Regions from separate parts of the Geobacillus sp. Y412MC52 genome, predicted to be linked through region 2. Evidence: riboswitches for the same ligand, from Rfam matches in the RefSeq annotation. Region 2 holds a riboswitch; the other holds the start of a gene.
What was found. A riboswitch is a leader RNA that binds a small molecule or an ion and turns the genes downstream of it on or off. The one in region 2 is predicted to bind FMN.
Positions count from the first base shown of each region.

Region 1: it holds a riboswitch for FMN, as region 2 does, so the genes downstream of both, ribD (bifunctional diaminohydroxyphosphoribosylaminopyrimidine deaminase/5-amino-6-(5-phosphoribosylamino)uracil reductase RibD) here and GYMC52_RS08700 (ECF transporter S component) in region 2, are expected to answer to the same signal.

Region 1 is NC_014915.1:2,336,027-2,347,027, reverse strand. Features, by position in the region: gene spoVAD (stage V sporulation protein AD) at 1-107, shown strand, start outside; gene GYMC52_RS11565 (SpoVA/SpoVAEb family sporulation membrane protein) at 147-497, shown strand; gene GYMC52_RS11560 (stage V sporulation protein AE) at 503-1,114, shown strand; gene GYMC52_RS11555 (spore germination protein) at 1,062-2,540, shown strand; gene lysA (diaminopimelate decarboxylase) at 2,854-4,173, shown strand; gene GYMC52_RS11545 (DUF1002 domain-containing protein) at 4,247-5,125, opposite strand; gene GYMC52_RS11540 (peptidylprolyl isomerase) at 5,310-5,750, shown strand; gene GYMC52_RS20195 (hypothetical protein) at 5,737-5,865, shown strand; FMN riboswitch at 5,913-6,045, shown strand; gene ribD (bifunctional diaminohydroxyphosphoribosylaminopyrimidine deaminase/5-amino-6-(5-phosphoribosylamino)uracil reductase RibD) at 6,253-7,395, shown strand; gene ribE (riboflavin synthase) at 7,350-7,994, shown strand; gene GYMC52_RS11525 (bifunctional 3,4-dihydroxy-2-butanone-4-phosphate synthase/GTP cyclohydrolase II) at 8,015-9,208, shown strand; gene ribE (6,7-dimethyl-8-ribityllumazine synthase) at 9,229-9,693, shown strand; gene GYMC52_RS11515 (GNAT family N-acetyltransferase) at 9,815-10,171, shown strand; gene GYMC52_RS11510 (DUF309 domain-containing protein) at 10,194-10,733, opposite strand; gene GYMC52_RS11505 (segregation/condensation protein A) at 10,929-11,001, shown strand, end outside.
Region 2 is NC_014915.1:1,748,061-1,759,061, reverse strand. Features, by position in the region: gene GYMC52_RS08745 (RsmF rRNA methyltransferase first C-terminal domain-containing protein) at 1-554, opposite strand, end outside; gene plsY (glycerol-3-phosphate 1-O-acyltransferase PlsY) at 583-1,176, opposite strand; gene GYMC52_RS08735 (OsmC family protein) at 1,352-1,777, shown strand; gene GYMC52_RS08725 (P-II family nitrogen regulator) at 2,078-2,446, shown strand; gene GYMC52_RS08720 (ammonium transporter) at 2,443-3,744, shown strand; partial or broken gene GYMC52_RS08715 (bifunctional metallophosphatase/5'-nucleotidase) at 4,011-5,631, shown strand; gene pepT (peptidase T) at 5,699-6,934, opposite strand; gene GYMC52_RS08705 (threonine synthase) at 7,238-8,455, shown strand; FMN riboswitch at 8,565-8,697, shown strand; gene GYMC52_RS08700 (ECF transporter S component) at 8,824-9,438, shown strand; gene GYMC52_RS08695 (sulfite oxidase-like oxidoreductase) at 9,484-10,098, opposite strand; gene GYMC52_RS08690 (DUF969 domain-containing protein) at 10,431-11,001, shown strand, end outside.

The DNA of each region.
Region 1 (11,001 bases), 590 kb from region 2:
GGGCGCTCTTGAGTCAAACGATGGTGCAGCAAAAACAGTCGATCCCAGCGATCGCTCACGGCGTCGTCATCGAAGCGGCTGGACAGGAGCCGGATTTGCCGCCGTAGGACGCCTTTTATTTGGGAACGATCAGGAGGGAATGTGATATGGAATACGTCCGTGCCTTTCTCGCCGGCGGGCTGCTGTGCGCCATCGTTCAGCTCATCATCGACCGCGGCAAATGGACGCCGGCTGGCGTCGCCGGTTCGCTTGTCGTCTTTGGCGTACTCCTTGGCTTTGGCGGCGTCTATGATCCATTCGTCGCTTGGGCTGGCGCCGGGGCGACGATGCCGCTATGCGGATTTGGGTATTGGTTGGCGAAAGGAGCCATGGCAGAACCGCGGCCGGAGGGATTTGTCGAAACCGGAGCAGCGGTGTTCCGATTTGCCGGCGCCTTGTTCGCTTTTATCGTGGCTGGCTCTTTTGCCGCGGCGCTCACTTGCAAACCGAAAGGGTAGAGATGATGGAAAAACGACGAGTCATTTTAGTAACGGATGGGGACGAGTTCGCCTGCCGGGCGATTGAGCGGGTTGCCGCCGAGATCGGCGGCCGTTGCATTTCCCGCTCGCAAGGCAATCCGACGAAACTGAGCGGTGAACAGTTGGTCGAACTCATTTTGCAAACGCCGCACGATCCAGTGTTTGTCATGTTTGACGATTGCGGCGCCCTCGGGGAGGGGGCCGGAGAGCAGGCGCTTCGCTATGTGGCGACGCATGAGCAAATCCAAGTGCTCGGGGCGCTGGCGGTTGCCTCCAATACGCACCAGCATGAATGGACAAAAGTGCATGTGAGCATCGACCGTGACGGCGTGATGACCGAATATGGGGTCGATAAAGAAGGCTTCCGGGACCTCGAGATCGGGCGGATCAATGGCGATACCGTCTACTGCCTTGACCGGCTGAACATTCCGCTCATCGTCGGCATCGGCGACATCGGCAAAATGGGATACCGAGACCATGCGAAATACGGAGCGCCGATTACGCGCAAGGCGGTCGAGTTGATTCTCGAAAGGAGTGGTGGCCATGCCGGAAAAAGAAAAGAAACCGAAAGCGCCGATCGCGAAGCGGCTCGTTGACAACGCGAAGTTTTTGCAACAGCGGATCGGCGTCGGGACAAGCTTTGATTTAGGCGTGCGGAAAATCTATGTCCTAAACCGGGAAGTACATATTTACTACTGCAACGGTTTATGCGACACGCAATACATTATCGAATTGTTAAAACAAATTGTGCGCGTCAACGATGATGAACGCCAGGCGTCCCAAGCGTGGCAGATCATCGAAAATCGACTTGTTCATCAGCAAGTCAGTCCGGTGACGAGCCTCGACGAAGCGGTTGACAAGCTGCTGTCGGGCTTGATCATCGTCTTGATTGAAGGCGAATCGACCGGATTTGCTGTCGACGTCCGCAGCTATCCGGGTCGGCAGCCGCAAGAGCCGGATACGGAAAAAGTTGTGCGCGGCGCCCGCGACGGCTATGTCGAGAACATCATTGTCAACACGGCGCTCACCCGCCGCCGCATCCGCGACGAGCGGCTGCGCTTTGAAATTTTGCAAGTCGGCGAGCGGTCAAAAACGGACGTATGCATCGCCTATATTCAAGACGTCGCTGACCCGGGGCTTGTTGAACTCGTCAAGAAAGAGTTGCAGCAAATCAACGTCGATGGACTGACGATGGGCGACAAAACAGTCGAAGAGTTTTTAGTCAAGCAAGGATACAACCCGTACCCGCTCGTCCGTTACACCGAGAGGCCAGATGTAGCAGCGACGCACCTGCTTGAAGGGCACGTGCTCATTATGGTTGATACATCGCCAAGCGTCATCATCACGCCGACAACATTTTTTCACCACGTCCAGCATGCCGAGGAATACCGGCAGTCGCCAGGGGTCGGGACGTTTGTGCGCTGGGTGCGGTTTTTAGGCATTTTGACGTCGTTGTTTTTGCTGCCGCTGTGGGTGCTGTTCGTCCTTGAACCGTCGTTGCTGCCCGAATCATGGGCGTTTATTGGGCCGAACAAACAAACGAACATCCCGATCATTGTGCAAATTTTGCTCGCTGATTTTGGGATTGAGTTTTTGCGGATGGCAGCCATTCATACCCCGACGCCGCTATCAACCGCGATGGGTTTGATTGCCGCCGTCTTGATCGGACAAATCGCCATCGATGTCGGGCTGTTTGTGCCGGAAGTGATCTTGTACATTTCGGTGGCGGCGATCGGTTCCTTTGCGACGCCAAGCTATGAGTTGAGCGTGGCGAATAAGATTTCTCGATTGGCATTGGTCATTCTTGTCGCCTTGTTTAAAGTGCCCGGGCTCGTCATTGGCACGACCGTTTATTTGCTTTGGCTCGCCAGCATCCGCTCGCTTAATACGCCGTACTTATGGCCGTTCATCCCGTTCGATCCAGCGGCATTTATGCAAATTGTCGTCCGCCGTTCGGTTGCCGGAGCGAGAGTGCGCCCGAGCATCGTTCACCCGCAAGACCGGCAAAAACAGCCGTCATGACGCGAACGATCCATTTGGAAGCGGCCGTTTCCACCTATTGGCGGCCGCTTTTTTCGTTTTAGTGCTATTGCAACTTTTTTATAATTATGATAAGTTATATTTAATTGCTTGCACTGATGGTGCTTGCCTCAGTGCTTCGCACGTTTGCACGGGCGGAATGGGCATGGCCCAGCGCGGGGTGTGCGGCCTTCCGTTTCAAGGCAGAGCCGATGGCGCTTTGCGGTTTTCCATTTTGTAAAGGCAGTTGCCGATTTTGCAAACTGTCTTTTTTGCTTTTGCCATGCGATTTCGATAGAGGAATGAGGGGTTTGCGATGTTTCTTCACGGGACAAGCCGCGTGAATGAACAAGGGCATTTGGAAATCGGCGGCGTCGATGTGGTCGAGTTGGCCAAAACGTATGGCACGCCGCTTTATATTTATGACGTTGCGTTGATCCGCGCTCGGGCGCGCGCGTTTAAAGAAGCGTTCCAGCGCCACGGCGTGCGGGCGCAAGTCGCGTATGCGAGCAAGGCGTTTTCCGCCGTCGCCATCGTGCAGCTGGCCGCTGAGGAGGGATTGTCGCTTGACGTCGTCTCAGGCGGTGAGCTGTATACGGCGCTTGCGGCCGGTTTTCCGCCTGAGCGCATCCATTTTCATGGCAACAACAAAAGCCGGGACGAATTGGCGATGGCGCTTGAACACGGCATCGGCTGCATCGTTGCCGACAACTTTTACGAACTCGAGCTGATCGAAGAGCTGGCGGAGTCATCCGGTCGGACGGTGCCGGTTTTGCTCCGCGTGACGCCGGGGGTCGAGGCGCATACGCACGATTACATTTTAACCGGGCAAGAAGATTCAAAGTTCGGCTTTGACTTAAACAACGGTCAGGCGGACGAGGCGTTTCGCCGTGTCATGGCATCGGCCGCGTTTCAGCTGCTCGGCGTTCATTGCCATATCGGCTCGCAAATTTTTGAAACAGCTGGGTTTGTGCTCGCGGCGCAAAAAGTGTTTGCCAAGCTGGCGGAGTGGAACAAGGCGCACGGATTTGTCCCAGCGGTTGTCAATCTTGGCGGCGGCTTTGGCATCCGCTATACGGAGGAAGACGACCCGATTCCGGTGACAGCGTACGTCGACTGCATCGTGGAAGAGGTGAAAAGGCAGGCCGAAGCTTGCCGCTTGCCGTTGCCGGAAATTTGGATCGAGCCGGGCCGGTCGCTCGTGGGTGATGCCGGAACGACGATTTATACGATCGGTTCGCGCAAAGAGGTGCCCAACGTCCGCACCTATATTGCCGTTGACGGCGGCATGAGCGACAACATCCGTCCGGCGCTTTACGGAGCGAAATACGAAGCCGCGCTCGCCAACCGGGTGTTCGGCGAGCCGACGGAAGTCGTATCGATCGCCGGGAAGTGTTGCGAGTCAGGCGACATGCTCATTTGGGACATCGCCCTGCCGGAAGCGAAGCCGGGCGATTATTTGGCCGTTTTTTGCACCGGCGCTTACGGCTATTCCATGGCGAACAATTACAACCGTCTGCCGCGCCCAGCCGTTGTGTTCGTTGAAAACGGCGACGCCCAGCTCGTTGTGAAACGGGAGACATATGAAGATTTGATCCAATATGATTTGCCTGTGAAAACGAAAGTGAAAAAGTGAAGGCCGCCGGTTGGAAAGAGAACGGGCCTTCACAAAGAAAAGGCGCCCGCTGCCTTTTTTGGGGCGCCTTCTTTCATTGTTGATTTGAGGAAAATGCTGATTTGATCGCGTTCCAAATTTCTTTGAAGATGTCGATAAGGGTTTGAATGAACGTTTTCCCTTCTTCTGACTGCAAAAACGCCGATAGCTGTTCTTTCGCCTTGCTCAGCTGATCGTTCACTTGATCCCAATTAATATGGGCGTTTTGCATTTTATGGAAAAGGGAAATCAGGTTGTTGATTTCATTCTCGCTCAGCGTAATGCCAAGGTCGTTGGCGATTTTTTCAATAAGGGCGCGCAAATCAGCGTCCGTCTGCGGTGGGTTGTTGGCGATTTCTTGTTTGATTTTCGCCAGCAGGGCGACCGCTTTGTCCGCGCCGATCGAATCGGCGAGCTTCGCCGTCTGCACCATTTCCTCGTTCGCCACTTTTTTGACATCATCAGGGATGGCTTGGTCCGAGGAAATTTCATACGCCTTCATCAGCCCCGTCAGCGCTGCGGTGCCGGAAACTGGGAACGGAGCGGTGATGTAAATATCGGCATCTTTCACCCCTGCGGTGATCAAGGCGTTTGTATACATCTCTTTCGTCACCCATGTGATGTTGTGCGTTTCGACATGAAGCCCCGAGCCGGGCTCTTTTATCGTGATCATCGACGACGAGATGGCGCGCGTGCCGATTTGCGCTTTCGGAATGAGTCCGTCCAAATATTTATGCTCCTCAACGTTTGAAACGGTGATCGTTTGCGCCCCGTCCGGCGCCTTCATTTCGTCGAGCACTTTTTGCTTTTGTTCATTCGTTAAGTTTTCCCCGAGCGTCACAATGACATCGCCCGGCGCGGCATCGGCCGCTGCGATGCCCGGAGATGCCAGCAGCACCGCCCAAAGCAGCGATGAAGCGATCGTTCGTTTCACATAGCTCGCCTCCTGTTTACGAAAATGCATTATCATTATACCGTACGCTCGCCTGCTTGGCTATCGGAAAAACGCGACGCGGTCAGGCGGCGTGCGAATTTGAAAAGACATTTTTTCTTTTGTTTCACTTGGCAATCATGGTATGATAAAAGCAGTTTCGATGTCGAAAAGGAGCTGGATGCTTGTGGCAAAAAAAGGATATATTCTAATGGAAAACGGCGGGAAAATCGAGTTTGAACTGTTCCCAAACGAGGCGCCGGTGACGGTGGCCAATTTTGAGAAGCTCGCAAACGAAGGCTTTTATAACGGGTTGACGTTCCACCGCGTCATCCCTGGATTTGTCAGCCAAGGAGGATGTCCACGCGGCAACGGAACGGGCGATGCCGGCTATACGATCCCGTGCGAGACGGACAACAATCCACACCGACATGTCACCGGCGCGATGTCAATGGCGCACCGCGGCCGCGACACCGGCAGCTGCCAGTTCTTTATCGTCCACGAGCCGCAGCCGCACTTGGATGGGGTGCACACCGTCTTTGGCCAAGTGACATCGGGCATGGACGTCGTGAAGACGATGAAAAACGGCGACGTGATGAAGGAAGTGAAAGTATTTGACGAACCGTAAACAGCGCATGAGCGAGGATGATCGGACTGTTCGAAACAACTGGCGCTTGTTTTTCTTTTTGCTTGCGGCCAGCCTGTTGTGGGGAGCGGCGTATTGGATTTGGGTTGCGGAATGATGATGCAGGGCGTTTCGTGTGGTATAATGAACATAACGATATCGTGATGCATCCTTCGGGGCAGGGTGAAATTCCCGACCGGCGGTGATGGGGCTTTCCGCCCCTCAGCCCGCGAGCCGAAAGGCAGGATCCGGTGCGATTCCGGAGCCGACAGTATAGTCTGGATGGGAGAAGGATGCCAATATGCGCACGGCTGTTTTCGGCCGGTTCAGACCGCGTGGGCAGCGTCTGTCGGCCGACTAGGCATGGTAGTATCTTTTGTTTCCGACCGGCCGGTATAGCCTGCTTGGCGAACATGTGTTTGTTTGCGCATCATTGGTCATTCTCTCATCGATGAGCCCCCGGGGACATCCCGGGGGTTTCATTTTTATTGAAGGAGGGAGTGCGGTGCATAACGATGAACATTATATGCGGCTCGCTCTCGATGTGGCCAAAGCTGGAGTCGGGCAAACGTCTCCCAATCCTGCAGTTGGCGCGGTCGTTGTCAACGGTGGGACGGTTGTTGGGCTTGGCGCCCATTTGAAAGCGGGTGAGCCGCACGCTGAAGTCTATGCGATCCGCATGGCTGGCGAGAAGGCGCGCGGTGCGACGGTGTACGTGACGCTTGAGCCGTGCAGCCATTATGGAAAAACGCCGCCATGTGCCGATTTGCTCATCCAGGCGGGCGTCCGTCGCGTCGTCGTTGCCACGACCGACCCGAATCCGCTTGTCGCGGGAAAAGGGATTGCCAAGCTGCGCCAAGCGGGCATTGACGTTGATGTTGGCGTATTAAAAGACGAAGCGGACGAATTGAATCGGATGTTTTTCCACTATATCGCCGCAAAAACGCCGTTTGTCACGTTGAAGTTCGCATGCAGCCTCGATGGCAAAATCGCGACGGCGACGGGGGAAAGCAAATGGATTACATCAAGCGCGGCGCGTGAGGATGTCCATCGCCTTCGTGCGCAGCATGACGCCATTTTGGTCGGCGTCAACACCGTTTTGACCGACAACCCGAAGCTTACCGTCCGCTTTGGGGAAAAGCGGAAAAATCCGCTGCGCATCATTTTGGATACAAAATTGCGTACACCGCTTGACGCCCATGTCGTCGCTGACAAGGAAGCAGAAACGTGGATCATCACCGGCGGCGTCAGTCGGGAACAAGCGGCGGCGTATGAGCGCCTTGGGGTGCGCGTATTTTCAATGCCGACGGCCCAGACTGATGTCCGCGATGTGCTCCGTCTGCTTGGGGAGCAGGGAGTCATGTCGCTGTTTGTCGAAGGCGGCTCGCGCGTTCATGACAGCTTCCTCCGCGCGGGAGCAGTCAATGAGGTCATCGCCTATATCGCTCCGAAGCTGATCGGCGGCCGCGGGGCGCCGACGCCGGTCGGCGGCCTTGGCTTCGCCCGGCTTGCTGAAGCGGTGGAGCTTGACATCCGCCGCATCGAGACGATCGGCCCGGACATCAAAATCGTCGCCGCGCCGAAACGGAAGGAGGAATCGTTGTGTTCACTGGCATTATTGAAGAGATCGGCACGATCGAACAAATGAAGCAAACCGGCGACGCCATCGTGATGACGATTGGCGCCAAGCGGGTGCTCGAAGATGTGCGGCTTGGCGACAGCATCGCCGTCAACGGCGTCTGCTTGACCGTCACATCGTTCACCGAACGGCAGTTTACGGTCGATGTCATGCCGGAGACGGTGAAAGCGACGGCGCTAAAAACATTAAAGCCGGGATCGAAGGTGAATTTGGAGCGGGCAATGGCGGCTGGGGGACGGTTTGGCGGCCATTTCGTCACCGGGCATGTGGACGGCGTCGGGCGCATCATCCGGCAGTGGCCGAAAGCGAACGCCGTCTACTATGAAATCGAAGTGCCGGCCTCGCTGCGCGCCTATATGATTGAGAAAGGATCGGTCGCTGTCGATGGGACGAGCTTGACGATTTTCGGTCTGAGCGAGCGCACGTTCATCGTTTCACTCATTCCGCATACGCGTGAGGCGACGATTTTAGGCGAAAAGCGGCCGGGCGATCTCGTCAATATCGAGTGCGACATGATCGGCAAGTACGTCGCCGCTTTCCTCAACGCGAAAGCGACGCCGACCTCCAAATTGACGGTCGAATTTTTGGAGCAGCACGGCTATAAATAGTGGAAAAGGGGGCAAGCTTGATGTTTGACACGATTGAAGCAGCGCTTTCGGCGCTGAAAAACGGAGAAGTGATCATCGTTTGCGATGACGAAGACCGCGAAAATGAAGGCGATTTTGTCGTGCTGGCCGAAAAAGCGACGCCGGATGTCATTAACTTTATGATCACTCATGGCCGCGGGCTCGTCTGCGTGCCGATTACGGAGGAATTGGCGGAGCGGCTCGAGCTTGAGCCGATGGTCACTCATAACACGGACGCGCATGGCACAGCGTTTACGGTGAGTGTCGACTACAAAACGACAACGACGGGAATCAGCGCCTACGAGCGGGCGGCGACGATTCAGGCGCTGCTTGATCCGAATGTGAAAGCGAGCGATTTTAAACGTCCTGGCCACGTTTTTCCGTTGATTGCGAAAAAGGGGGGCGTTCTTCGGCGCGCCGGCCATACAGAAGCGGCGGTTGATTTGGCCCGTTTGTGCGGCGCGACGCCGGCCGGCGTCATTTGCGAAATCATCAAAGAGGACGGGACGATGGCTCGCGTTCCTGATTTGCGGCAAATCGCCGATCAGTTCGGATTGAAAATGATCACGATCAAAGATTTGATCGCCTATCGGAGCCAGCGGGAAAAGCTCGTGAAACGGGAGGTGGACGTTTGGCTGCCGACCGAATTCGGCGAATTTCGCGCCATCGGCTACACAAACGTGCTCGACGGAAAAGAGCATGTGGCGCTTGTCAAAGGAGAGATCATCCCGGATGAGCCGATCTTGGTGCGCGTCCATTCCGAATGCTTAACTGGCGATGTGTTTGGCTCGTACCGGTGCGACTGCGGTCCGCAGCTGCATGCGGCGCTCAGGCAAATCGAGGCGGAAGGGCGCGGGGTGTTGCTTTACATGCGCCAAGAAGGGCGCGGCATCGGCCTTATGAACAAGTTGCGCGCTTACAAGCTGCAGGAGCAAGGTTATGATACGGTCGAAGCGAACGAAAAACTGGGCTTCCCCGCCGATTTGCGCGATTATGGCATCGGGGCGCAAATTTTGAAAGATCTTGGCGTGACGAAAATGCGCCTGCTCACGAACAACCCGCGCAAAATCGCCGGCTTAAAAGGGCATGGACTCGAAGTCGTTGAACGGGTGCCCATTCAGATGCCAGCGAAAAAGGAAAATGAAAAATATTTGCGCACGAAACATGAAAAATTAGGACATATGCTTCATTTTTAATGATGGGAGGAGCAACGAACATGCGCATCATTGAAGGAAACTTAGTCGGCACCGGATTGAAAATCGGCATCGTCGTCTCTCGTTTTAACGAATTCATCACGGGCAAGCTTTTATCTGGGGCGATCGACGGCTTGACGCGCCATGGCGTGAGCGACAGCGACATCACTGTCGCCTGGGTGCCGGGTGCGTTTGAAATTCCGCTCGTAGCGAAAAAAATGGCGGAGTCGAAGCAGTTTGACGCCGTCATTACGCTTGGCGCTGTCATCCGTGGGGCAACGAGCCATTTTGACTACGTCTGCAGCGAGGCGGCCAAAGGCGTCTCCCACGCGGCGCTTGCAAGCGGTGTTCCGGTCATTTTCGGCGTGTTGACGACGGACACCATTGAACAGGCGATCGAGCGGGCCGGCACGAAAGCGGGCAATAAAGGATGGGAAGCGGCGGTGTCGGCGATCGAAATGGCGAACGTCTTGCGGACGCTTGCGTAATTTGCGTAAAAAGGCATGAAATGGTTCACAATATCGGTGAGAATGTTTATAATACGTATAGAGAAAATGACAAAAACTTTTCCATTTCGGAAAAGCGCTTGTCGATAATGAGGGATTTTTTATGTTAATCCGTTACCGAAAAAACTATGAGAAAATCGCCATGGGACTGTTGTCGTTTATGCCGACGGAAAAAGACCTGAGACGGCTGCAGCAGACGATGAAACAGTATGAAACAAACAACGATTGGCAGCTGTTTTTATGGAAAGAAGGGGATGACATCGTCGGCATTATCGGCGTCCTGTTGCGCGCTCCTGATGTTGTGGAAATCCAGCACATCAGCGTCAATCCGTCACACCGCCACCAAGGGATCGGAAAACAGATGGTCAAGGCATTGAAAGAGGTGTACCCGGGCCGCCGATTGTGCGCCAACGAGTGGACCGCCTCGTTTTTCGATAAATGCCATGCGTGCAACGAATAACGAAACTAGCGCGGCGCCGCGCTCAGGCGGGCGGCGGAGGGGGAGGGAAGCCAACTCCTTCCGCTTTGGCCCGTTTTTTTTGTTCGCGTGCGGCGATGACGTCCGAGCGGTCGCGGCGCCGGTGTTTATCCACAAGATCAAGGTTGGCTAGGTCGCTGGCTTGCCCCCAAACGAGCTGTCGGCGGGCGCAGGCGGCCTGGCATTGCTCATAAAGGGAACGGTCGCGAATCGGCAGTTCGACGCTTTCGTACGGTTCGCCGCGAGTGATCCGCCCAGCCGTCTCGTCGAGCAAGCGGGCGAGCGCCTCGTCATCGAGGCCGAGCCGCCGGATCATCTCTTGCGCTTCGTCAAGCAGCGCCCGCGCCCGTCGAATGAGGCGCAGCGCTCCCAAGACGTTGCCGCGCCGGTAATGGTAAAAAGCGACCGCCATTTGAATGAGCACAAGCCAACCTTTGTTTCGACCGTCTTGTTTCCAATGTTCCTCCAAAATTTCGTGGCATTCAAAATAATCGCGGTCGCTATGGAAATGGACCAAATACTCGATATACGCTTTTGGATACATCGGCCATCGTTCCTTTCAAAAGTAGGCCGCGCCATGTGAAGGCGGACGGCTCTTCTTCGATTATACGGCTTCGGCGGCCTGCGGCGCAAAAAAAGAGGCTGTTTTCCGTTCGCTTCGCCGCTTCGTTATGATACAATAAATGTACTGCAGCTGGAGACGAGCCTACCGGGCGGTGGTTCTGGAAAAAATGGTGGGATGGATGTGCAATTGCCGTACAACGTCAAAATCGAAGCGTTTGAAGGGCCGCTTGATCTGCTTTTGCATTTGA
Region 2 (11,001 bases):
CCTTCGCCGGAACAGGGGGCGTCGACTAAAATTTTGTCAAAAAAGCCCGGAAACCGCTCGGCAAGCGCCTCGGGAGTTTCATTGACGACAACGGTGTTCGTCAAGCCGAACCGTTCGACGTTCTCTGCGAGCGCTTTGACCCGTTTCGGGTGGATTTCGTTGGCGACAAGCAGCCCTTTGTTTTCCATCATCGCTCCAAGCTGGGTCGTTTTCCCGCCAGGGGCGGCGCACAAGTCGAGCACTGTCTCCCCAGGGGCGGGACGCAGCGCTTCGGCGACCGCCATCGCGCTCGGTTCTTGAATGTAATACAGGCCGGCCGCATGGTACGGATGCTTTCCCGGCTGTTCGTCCGGCTCATAATAAAACCCGGTCGGGCAAAACGGCACCGGGGAAAGGGAAAAGGGCGCCGTTTTTGCCCATGCGCCCGGGTCGGTTTTCAACGGATTGACGCGCAAGCCGTTGATTTTTTCGTTTTCATAAACAGCGAAAAACTCGTCTGCTTCTTCATCAAGCAGCTTCTTCATTTTCGCGACAAATGCTTCCGGCAATCTCAACGCAACAAACTCCTTTCTCCGTCCGTCGTCATGAGCGTTTGCCTGGCCATTTCACTTTTGGCTCCGTTTTGTTCAAGATGCGTTGAATGTTGGCGCGATGACGATAAAAGATAAACGAAGCCAGCAACAACACTGCCACCGTCAATGGAATGTCGTCAGTGAAAAAGACGGTGTACACGACCGCATACAGCGCCGCGGCCATCGATGACAGGGAGACGTAGCGTGAAACAGCCAAGACGACAAGAAACACGGCGATGAGCGACAAAAAGAACAACGGCGAATAAAACAGCATCACCCCGCCCGATGTCGCCACCGCCTTGCCGCCGCGGAACTTGGCGAACACCGGATACATATGGCCGACCACGGCGATCGCCCCGGCCAAAAGCGGATGCACGGGGACGGAAAAAAGCATCGGCAAGCTCGCCGCCAGCGTCCCTTTTAGCATATCGCCGACAATGACGATCGTTCCCGCTTTCGCCCCAAGCACGCGGAACGTGTTTGTTCCCCCAAGATTGCCGCTTCCATGTTCGCGGATGTCGATCCCGTAGCCGATTTTCCCGACAAGAAGGCCAAACGGAATCGAGCCGAGAAGATAAGCAAGAAGCAAAATGAGTGCGGTCATCGAATCAAACACCCTTTACTCAACAAGTTTGTGCATGTTTCTATTTTAACATGCATGAGCGAAAACGGTAGACAGGAATTTTGCATTTCAAGGACATAGCCGCTAAACTGAAAAGAAGAAACGGGCTGTCGGAAAGTCCGTCCGACCCCGGACAGATGAGAAAGGAGCGACCATGATGAAAACGACGGTTGTATGGAACGGAAACATGTCATTCAGCGGCCAAAGCGCTTCCGGTGTGGTGATTCCGATCGACGCCTCGAAAGACGTCGGCGGCAACGATTCAGGCGCTCGGCCGATGGAGCTTTTGCTTCACGCCTTAGCCGGCTGCACCGGCATTGACATCGTTTTGATCTTGCGGAAAATGCGGCTTGATGTCCGCGCGTTTTCGATGGAAGTCGAAGGAACGCGCGCCGATGACCACCCAAAGCGGTTTACAGAGATTCATATTCATTACGCGCTCGAAGGCGATTTGCCGGAAGACAAGGTCGTCCGCGCCATTCGGTTGTCAAAAGAAAAATATTGTTCCGTTTCCCATTCGTTAAATGCCGCCATTACAGCGAGCTATTCGATCAACGGCGTGCGCGGGAAGGAGACGATCTAACAAGGAGAAGGGCTTGACGTTCATGGCCGTTTCGCGTGGCATAGCGCCGAATGACAATACGATGAAAAAGGTGTTCCGATCGTTTGCGGAACACCTTTTTTGTGTTAGAACGGATAACGGCGATCAGTCGTTTGGATGGACACCCTGCTGATCCGCTTTCCTTCGAGTTATGCCCGATAGGCGGCGCGCAAAAAAACTTTGTCCTCATACTTGACACAGCTTTTTTAATTGTTATAATTTTTAACATAAATACGTTATATTTTATTACACAAGAAACGGTTGAGGGGGGCGGCGGGAAACATGAAAAAAATTGAAGCGATCATCCGGCCGGAAAAATTGACCGATACGATTAAAGGGCTGAAACAGATCGGCATCACCGGGTTTACCGTTTCGCAAGTCGTTGGGCGGGGAAAACAGAAGGACACGCAAGGCGTTTACCGAGGAAAAAACTACAAAGTGACGCTTCACCCGAAAGTGAAGCTGGAAATTGTTCTTTCCGATTATATGGTCGAGCGGACGATTCAAACCATTGTCGCCGCTGCGCAAACCGGGGAAGACGGAGATGGGAAAATTTTCGTCTACCCGGTGCTTGAGGCGTACAATATTCGCACGGGCACGTTGGATTTTGACATTGATGAGTTGGCAGAGAAACAGGGGGGAAGGTCATGATCGAACAAGTCAATGCTGTGTGGATCGTCATCGCTGCAGCGATGGTGCTGTTTATGGAAGGCGGATTCAGCTTGCTGGAAGCAGGGCTGGTGCGGACGAAAAACGCCGTCAATGTGACAATGAAAATTTTCGTTGATTTGACCGTTGGAGCGCTCGCCTTTTGGTTCATTGGCTTTGGGTTGATGTTTGGCGATGACGCGTTTGGATGGGTCGGCACGACATTGTTTGGGACGCCGGAACGTATTTCGTTGTCTGTTCCGTTGCCTAGCGCGGCGTTCGTTTTGTTTCAAATCGGGTTTGCGGTGGCGTGTGTGTCGATTATTTCCGGCGCGGTTGCCGAGCGGATGAATTTTAAGGCATACATTGTGACGGTTCTTCTCGTTTGCGCTGCCGTTTACCCATTGTCGGGCCATTGGATTTGGCATAGCGACGGCTGGTTGGCGAAACTTGGGATGAAAGATTTCGCAGGGTCAGCAGCGATTCATGCGCTCGGCGGCTTTGCGGCACTGGCGATCGCCAAGCGGCTTGGGCCGCGAAAAGGGCGGTTCAACTCGGACGGTAGTGTGAACGTATTTGCGCCGAGCAATATTCCCCTTGCTTCGGCTGGGGCGTTCATTTTATGGTTTGGCTGGTTTGCGTTTAATGCGGGCAGTACGCTCGACGCATCCAATAAAGCATTGGCATCGATCGCCCTCAACACGATGCTGTCAGGGGCGGCCGGGGGCGCGTCGGCGCTCTTCGTGACGATGAAAAAGTACGGAAAAGCCGATCCAAGCATGGTTATGAACGGTGTATTGTCCGGTCTGGTGGCCATTACGGCCGGTTGCGCCTTCGTTTCGCAATGGAGCGCGGTGCTGATCGGTCTTGTGAGCGGCGTCATCGTCGTCTATGCGACGCTGTTGGTCGATGCGTTGAAAATTGACGACCCGGTCGGTGCGGTGGCGGTTCATGGGTTTAATGGGGTGTTTGGCACGCTCGCCGTCGGCTTGTTCGACTCGACGCAAGGATTGTTGACGACCGGTCATGCATGGTTGTTCACCACCCAACTGCTTGGCGCGTTGACGGTCATCGTTTGGGGCTTCGTCAGCGGTGCGCTCATCGCGAATGTGTGCGACAGCACGGTCGGGCTCCGAGCGACAGAGCGTGAGGAAGAAGAAGGTCTCGATATGGCGTACCACGGCATTCCGGCTTACAATGAACTCGAGCGGTTTGCCGATCTCCCGGGCGGGTTGTACGATTTTGAGGAGACGACCGGCATTCGCGTTGCTCCGTTAAACAAGAAAAACGCGGTCGGTTGAACGCTCTTCCACCTATGCTTGTGCTTCGAGGTGGGAGATTCTTGGGAACACCCGCCCCACGGCTGGCTGTCCACCGAGCTAAAAGGGAAAGACTGTCCGATCAACAGACTCTATCGGGCGGTCTTTTTTTGTTTCTGTTGTTCTCAACAGTCAGTTGTGAATTTACAAAATATTTACGAAAAATCATCCTTTCTGCTCTATCATTGTATTGACTCGCAAGGATATAATGGGAGTGAACGAGAAGGCGAGAGAAAGGGGAACCGGGAATGAAGAATTCCAAACGATGGGGAAGACGGGTGCTATCCGCATTGGCTGCTGCAGCGGTGCTGGCCGCGGCTCCAGTTGGGGCGGCAGGGAACGGGAAAAGCAAGGGGAAGCCGCCTGCTTCCTCGCACCGTTATATTGAGGTGCAGCTGTTAGGCATTAACGACTTCCACGGTCAGTTGAATGTGACGAGAAAAGTCGGCGGGCGGGAAGTCGGACGGGCTGATTATTTGGCCGCTTATTTGAAACAGCGGGAGGCGGAAAACAAAAATACGCTGCTCATCCATGCCGGCGATGCGGTTGGCGCCAGCCCGCCGGTATCGGCGTTGCTGCAGGACGAGCCGACGATCGAAGTGCTCAATAAGCTCGGCTTTGACGTCGGCACCCTTGGCAACCATGAGTTTGATGAAGGAGTAGCGGAAATGCTCCGCTTGATCCATGGCGGATATCACCCGGCGACCGGCGATTTCGCCGGAGCAGATTTTCCGTACGTGAGCGCCAATGTCGTTGATGCGCAAACGGGAAAGCCGATTCTCCCGCCATATGTGATTAAGCGGGTCAACGGCATGCCGATCGGATTGATCGGCGTCACGCTCACGGAAACACCAATGATTGTGACGCCAAGCGGCGTCGCGGGAGTCAAGTTCATCGATGAAGCAACAGCGATTAACAAAGCGGTCCGGGAACTGAAGAAAAAAGGGGTGCAAACGATCGTCGTTCTCGCCCATAACCCAGGCGTATCCAATCCGGATGGGACAAACGCAAGCGGGGAAATTGTCGATATCGCCAAAAATGTCGATGATGAAGTCGATGTGATTTTCGCCGGTCATAACCATGCCTATTTAAATGCGGTTGTGGACGGCAAGCTGCTCGTTCAGTCGTATTCGTACGGCACGGCGTTCTGATGTCGATTTGAAAATCGACCCGCGTACGAAAGACGTCGTCGCCAAAAAAGCGGAGATCGTGACGACATATCATGACGGCATCACTCCGGACCCGGAAATCCGTGCCCTCGTCGAAAAATATGAAGCGAAAGTGGCGCCGCTTGTCAATCAAGTCGTCGGCACAGCAGCCGAAACGATCACCGATGAACAAAACGAAAGCGGCGAGTCCGCCTTGGGCAATTTGATCGCCGATGCCCAGCGGGCGGCGATGAAAACCGATTTTGCCTTTATGAACCCGGGCGGCATTCGCGCCGATATTGAACAAGGCGAAGTGACGTGGGGCGAATTGTACAACGTTCAGCCGTTCAACAACCAGCTCGTGAAAATGACGCTCACCGGCGCGCAAATCCGCCAGCTTTTGAATCAACAATGGCAGCCAACCCAAACGCGCATGCTGCAAATCTCCGGCCTCCGCTATACATGGAGCGCCAGCAGACCAGCAGGGGACAGAGTCGTCGATATTCAGCTGCCAGATGGCACCCCGCTTCATCCAGACGCTGAATATACGGTAACGGTCAACAGCTTTCTCGCTGATGGTGGCGATGGGTTCACTGTGCTGACGCAAGGGCAACACCGCGAGGTCGGTCCGGTCGATTTGGATGCACTTGTCACTTACATCCGCCAGTTGTCACAGCCGTTTTCGGTACAAATCGAAGGGCGGATCACAAAACTGCAATAGGCGGAACAATTATGATGTTTTTAGAAGCGAAAAAGGGATGCCGAAAACCATCGGCTCCCTTTTGGCTTTAGGAAGTTTTTTGCTCGAACAGCTTGATGATCTCCACGATCACTTCGGCCGCTTTCACCATATTGTCGGCGGAAATGTATTCGTAGCGGCCGTGGAAGTTTTCGCCGCCGGCGAAAAGGTTCGGCGTCGGCAGCCCCATGTAGGAGAGCTGCGACCCGTCTGTACCGCCGCGGATCGGTTTCACCTTTGGTTCAATGCCCAAGTTCGTCATCGCTTCGTGGGCGATGTCAACAATGTGGCGCACCGGCTCGATTTTTTCGCGCATGTTGTAATATTGGTCGTTGATTTCGAGCGTGATTCGGTCGTTTCCATATTTTTGCGCAAGCGAAGCCGCGATCTCTTTCATTTTCGCTTTGCGAGCCTCGAACTGTTCGCGGTCAAAGTCACGGATGATGTAGTGAAGCTTCGTTTCCTCTACACTGCCTTGGAACGAAAGCAAATGGTAAAACCCTTCATATCCTTCCGTATGCTCAGGCGCCTCATGGGCTGGCAACTGCTGCTCGAACTCCATGGCGATTTTGATCGAGTTGATCATTTTTCCTTTCGCTGTGCCCGGATGGACGTTTTTTCCTTTGATCGTGATTTTCGCTTCGGCAGCGTTAAAGCTTTCATACTCCAATTCGCCAAGCGGCCCGCCGTCGACCGTGTAGGCAAATTGGGCGCCGAATTTGGCAACGTCAAATTTATGCGGCCCGCGGCCAATTTCCTCATCCGGCGTAAAGGCGACGCGCACTTTGCCGTGCTTGATTTCCGGGTGTTGAATGAGATAGTTCATCGCGGTCATAATTTCGGCGATTCCGGCTTTATCGTCAGCACCAAGCAGCGTCGTCCCATCGGTCGTGATGAGCGTATGCCCTTGGTAGTGAGCGAGCTCCGGGAAATCGTTTGGCGACAAGATGATGCCTTGTTCTTTGTTTAACACGATGTCCCCGCCGTCGTACTGTTCGATGATTTGCGGGTTGACGTTGGCTCCCGTAAACTCCGGAGCGGTGTCCATATGAGCCAAAAAGCCAATCACTGGCACGTTTTTGTCCGTATTGGCCGGCAACGTCGCCATCACGTAGCCGTTGTCATCGATCGTCACATCTTCCATGCCGATCGACTTCAGCTCTTCGACGAGCATTCTCGCCAGCTCCCACTGTCCCGAAGTCGATGGGCACGTATGGCTGTTTGGGTCGGATTGAGTGTTGACTTTCGCGTAGCGGATGAAGCGTTCGATGAGTTCCTGTTTCATTGGTTCATCTCCTTATGTATAAGTTTTTCTGGATCAGCGAATCATTCCGCCGATGCAGTGAGAAAAAAGAGGCGGTTTCCGTTTTATTTTACCATATGCGGCTTCAAACGGTAAAAAAGAGGGGGACCATTTCCTACTTGGCGCTATGATGCCCCAAAGTTGGCGTACGGACACTGCCATTACAGGCGCCGGTGGCAGAGGACGGTTATGGTATAATGAAAAGGCCAGTGCCTCGTCAGAAACGCGAAAGTAGGTGCTTCCTGCCTCGTGCGGATGAAACAAATGGAAAGGAGAAGCCAAACCATGTCATTCAGCTACGTGTCTCATCTGTATTGTCCGAAGTGTGAACGTACATACGATGTCGACCAAATCCATCAACTTTGCGAATGCGGTTCGCCGCTTCTTGTCGCTTACGACTTGGAGTCGATGCGCCAAAAAGTCAAGAGGGATGTGCTGAGGGAACGTGAAGCGAATTTATGGCGTTATCATGAGTTGCTGCCGGTAAAGCATCCTGAACATATCGTGTCGCTCGGCGAAGGGATGACGCCGCTTGTGCCGATGATGCGGCTTGGCAGAAAGATCGGCATTGAAGCGCTCTACATGAAAGACGAAGGGGTCATTCCAACAGGAACGTTCAAAGCCCGCGGGGCGGCGGTCGGGGTTTCCAAAGCCAAGGAACTGGGCGTCAAGCAGCTTGCGATGCCGACAAACGGCAACGCCGGCGCGGCATGGTCGCTCTACGCGGCGCGGGCGGGCATTCAGGCGACAGTCGTCATGCCGGTTGATGCACCGGAACTGACGCGAAAGGAATGCGCCATCGCTGGGGCGGAACTGTATTTAGTCAACGGCCTCATTAGCGATGCCGGGCAAATCGTCGCCAAAGCGATCCGCGAATACGGCTGGTACGATGCGTCGACGTTGAAAGAACCGTACCGGATTGAAGGGAAGAAAACGATGGGACTGGAGATCGCCGAACAATTCTCGTGGCAGCTCCCGGATGTCATTTTGTATCCGACCGGCGGCGGCGTCGGGTTGATCGGCATTTACAAGGCGATCAAAGAATTGCAGGCGCTCGGCTGGGTGGACGGCCGCATGCCGCGGCTTGTCGCTGTGCAGGCCGAGCATTGCGCGCCGATCGTCAAGGCGTGGAAGGAGAAAAAACGTGAATCGAAGTTTTGGCCGAACGCCCATACAGTGGCGTTTGGCATCAATGTGCCGAAAGCGCTTGGCGACTTTCTTGTTCTTGAGGCGGTGTATGAGACGGACGGTTGCGCTATTGCCGTCAACGATGAAGCGATTTTGGCTGAACAGCGGACGGCAGCCGAACTCGAAGGGGCGTTCATTTGCCCGGAAGGAGCGGCGGCGTTTGCGGCGGCACGAACGTTGCGCGAGAGCGGTTGGATTCGTGATGGGGAGACGGTCGTCGTATTAAATACCGGAACCGGGCTGAAATACGCCGATACGGTGGACGTCCATCCGCCGGTGCTCGAGCCGGGGGATATGCTTCCAAAGGAGAATTGACAAGTTGGCGGAGTAGGCGCCAAACATAAAACATATGGGAAAAAATGATAGACAAACGAAAAGAGGTATTGTATACTAAATTAATCGGAATAATAAAAATGTATAAGCGATTCATCTTCGGGGCAGGGTGAAATTCCCGACCGGCGGTGATGAGGCGCTTGGCCTCTCAGCCCGCGAGCCGCAAGGCAGGATCCGGTGCGAGTCCGGAGCCGACAGTATAGTCTGGATGGGAGAAGATGAAGGTTTGCCGGCGTTCGTTTTGGCGCATGCGAACGTCTAGTTGCGCACACCCTTTTTCTCCCTTAAGCCTCGTTCGGTTTAAGGGAGTTTTTGTTGGCGCTCGCGGCGGCAGCCTTCTTCTTGTGAGGATGAATCACGAGAAGGGGAGGAGAACAAGCATGAAACGCATTTCCATCCACACCTTTGTCGGCATCGGAGTGTTGGGAGCCATGGCGCATGTGCTCATGATGCTCAACTTTCCGTTGCCGCCGTTTCCGAACTTTTTGCTTGTCGACTTCAGCGACATCCCGGCGCTTGTCGCCGCGCTGTTGTACGGCCCGCTCGCCGGCGTGGCGGTCGAACTCTTGAAAAACGTGTTGAACTATGTTTTTGTCGGCAGTGCGACCGGCGTTCCGATCGGCCAAATCGCCAACTTTACCGCTGGGGCGGCGTTTATTTTGCCGGTTTCCTATATTTATGGGAAAGCCGCATCGAAAAAAGGCTTGCTGCTGGGGTTGGCGGCGGGAACAGTGACAATGGCGCTCGTCATGAGCGTGCTCAACTACTGCGTCTTTATGCCGGCGTACACGCTTTTCCTTGGCGCTCCGCAGATGAGCGCGCCGGAAGCGAAGGCGTTGGTGGTATCGGCGATTTTGCCGTTTAACGCCGTCAAAGGAGCGATGGCGGCCATCGTATTTCAGCTTCTCTTTTGGCGTCTTCGTGCTTGGCTTGAGAAACAAGCGGCATCCCGCCAAGCCGCTTGATGATCAAAAAGCGAGGGATTTCCGACCCCTCGCTTTTTTGCTTTGTCAAAAGCGAATCCGCGGCACCCACTCGGCAAACCGCTCCTCTTTAAACGGGTTGGCGGTCATCGAATAGCCGCGCTCTTCCCAATAGCCCGGCTCATCTTCCTTCATAAAGCGGATGCCGGACGCCCATTTCGCCCCTTTCCATAAGTAAAACGTCGCCGGCGGAATGAAACGGAGCGGATAGCCGTGCTTCGGCGAGATGTCCTGCCAGTCGTGATGCTTGTCTTTCCATCGATAGACAAACAAGGCATCATCGCCCATCAGCGCTTCAAGCGGCAAGTTCGCCGAATAGCCGAACCGGTCGCCGTTTAAATATCCGTAAATTTTCACGTATTTCACATCAGGATCTAGCTCGACAAAGCGCAAAAACTCGCGGAAGGCGATGCCTTCAAACGTCGTGTCGAATTTTGACCATGTTGTGACACAATGCATATCGATGGTTGAAACCGTCTTAGGCAGCTGCATCACTTCTTGATACGAAAGCGACACTTCCTCTTTCACATCGCCGAACAATCGGAAATTCCACGTCGCTTCATCGAATTGGTACACATCGCCCTCATGCAAAATCGGCCATTTTTCGGTTTCGAATTGGCCGGGAGGGAGTTGTTTGGTCATGGTCGGCACCTCCTTTTTCTGCTAAATTTCTCTTAATTATTCATGATACAAAATAGGGGCAAGGGATGCAACGAAGAGGGGGCTTGATGTATCATGACGGGTTCGGTCAAGTTGATGTTTTATTTTGTAAAGTAAATTTTCGGTAAGTATTTATTGATTTTTCATTTTTCTCAATTATATAATGATAATAACAAATTTGAAACTATTGTTCCGAAATGTGGAACGACAGATGGAGGGGAGGGGGATGCCGACTAAGAAATAGAGTGGGGTGAACGACGTAACGATTTGTATTAACATTTGCCGTAAAATGTGCTGGAGAGGAGAAGAGAAACATGGTGCTCATTGGAGTGTTGATCGTCATCATCGGCTTCATTGTTCGCATTAATCCACTTCTTGTCGTGACAGCGGCTGGATTGGCGACAGGATTGCTCGCCCATCAATCGCTGTATGACATTATTGAACAATTTGGAACAGCGTTTACGACCAACCGGTATATGGCGGTGTTCATCGCCACATTGCCCGTCATCGGCATTTTGGAACGTTTTGGATTGCGTGAACAGGCAGAGAGTGTCGTGGCGAAAATCAAAGCCGCGACAACAGGACGAATCTTGACCGCTTATTTGATCATCCGGGAAGCGGCTGCTGCGGCTGGGCTTACTTCCATTGGCGGCCATGCACAAATGGTTCGCCCGCTCGTCGCTCCTATGGCAGAAGGAGCGGCGGAAGCGAAATACGGAAAACTGCCGGATCATGTCCGGGATGACATTCGCGCTCATTCCGCAGCGGTGGACAATATCGGGTTGTTTTTTGGCGAGGATGTGTTCATCGCCATCGGAGCGATTTTGTTGATGAAAGGATTTTTTGATCAAAACGGCATTCCTTCTGATCCGCTGCATATGGCGT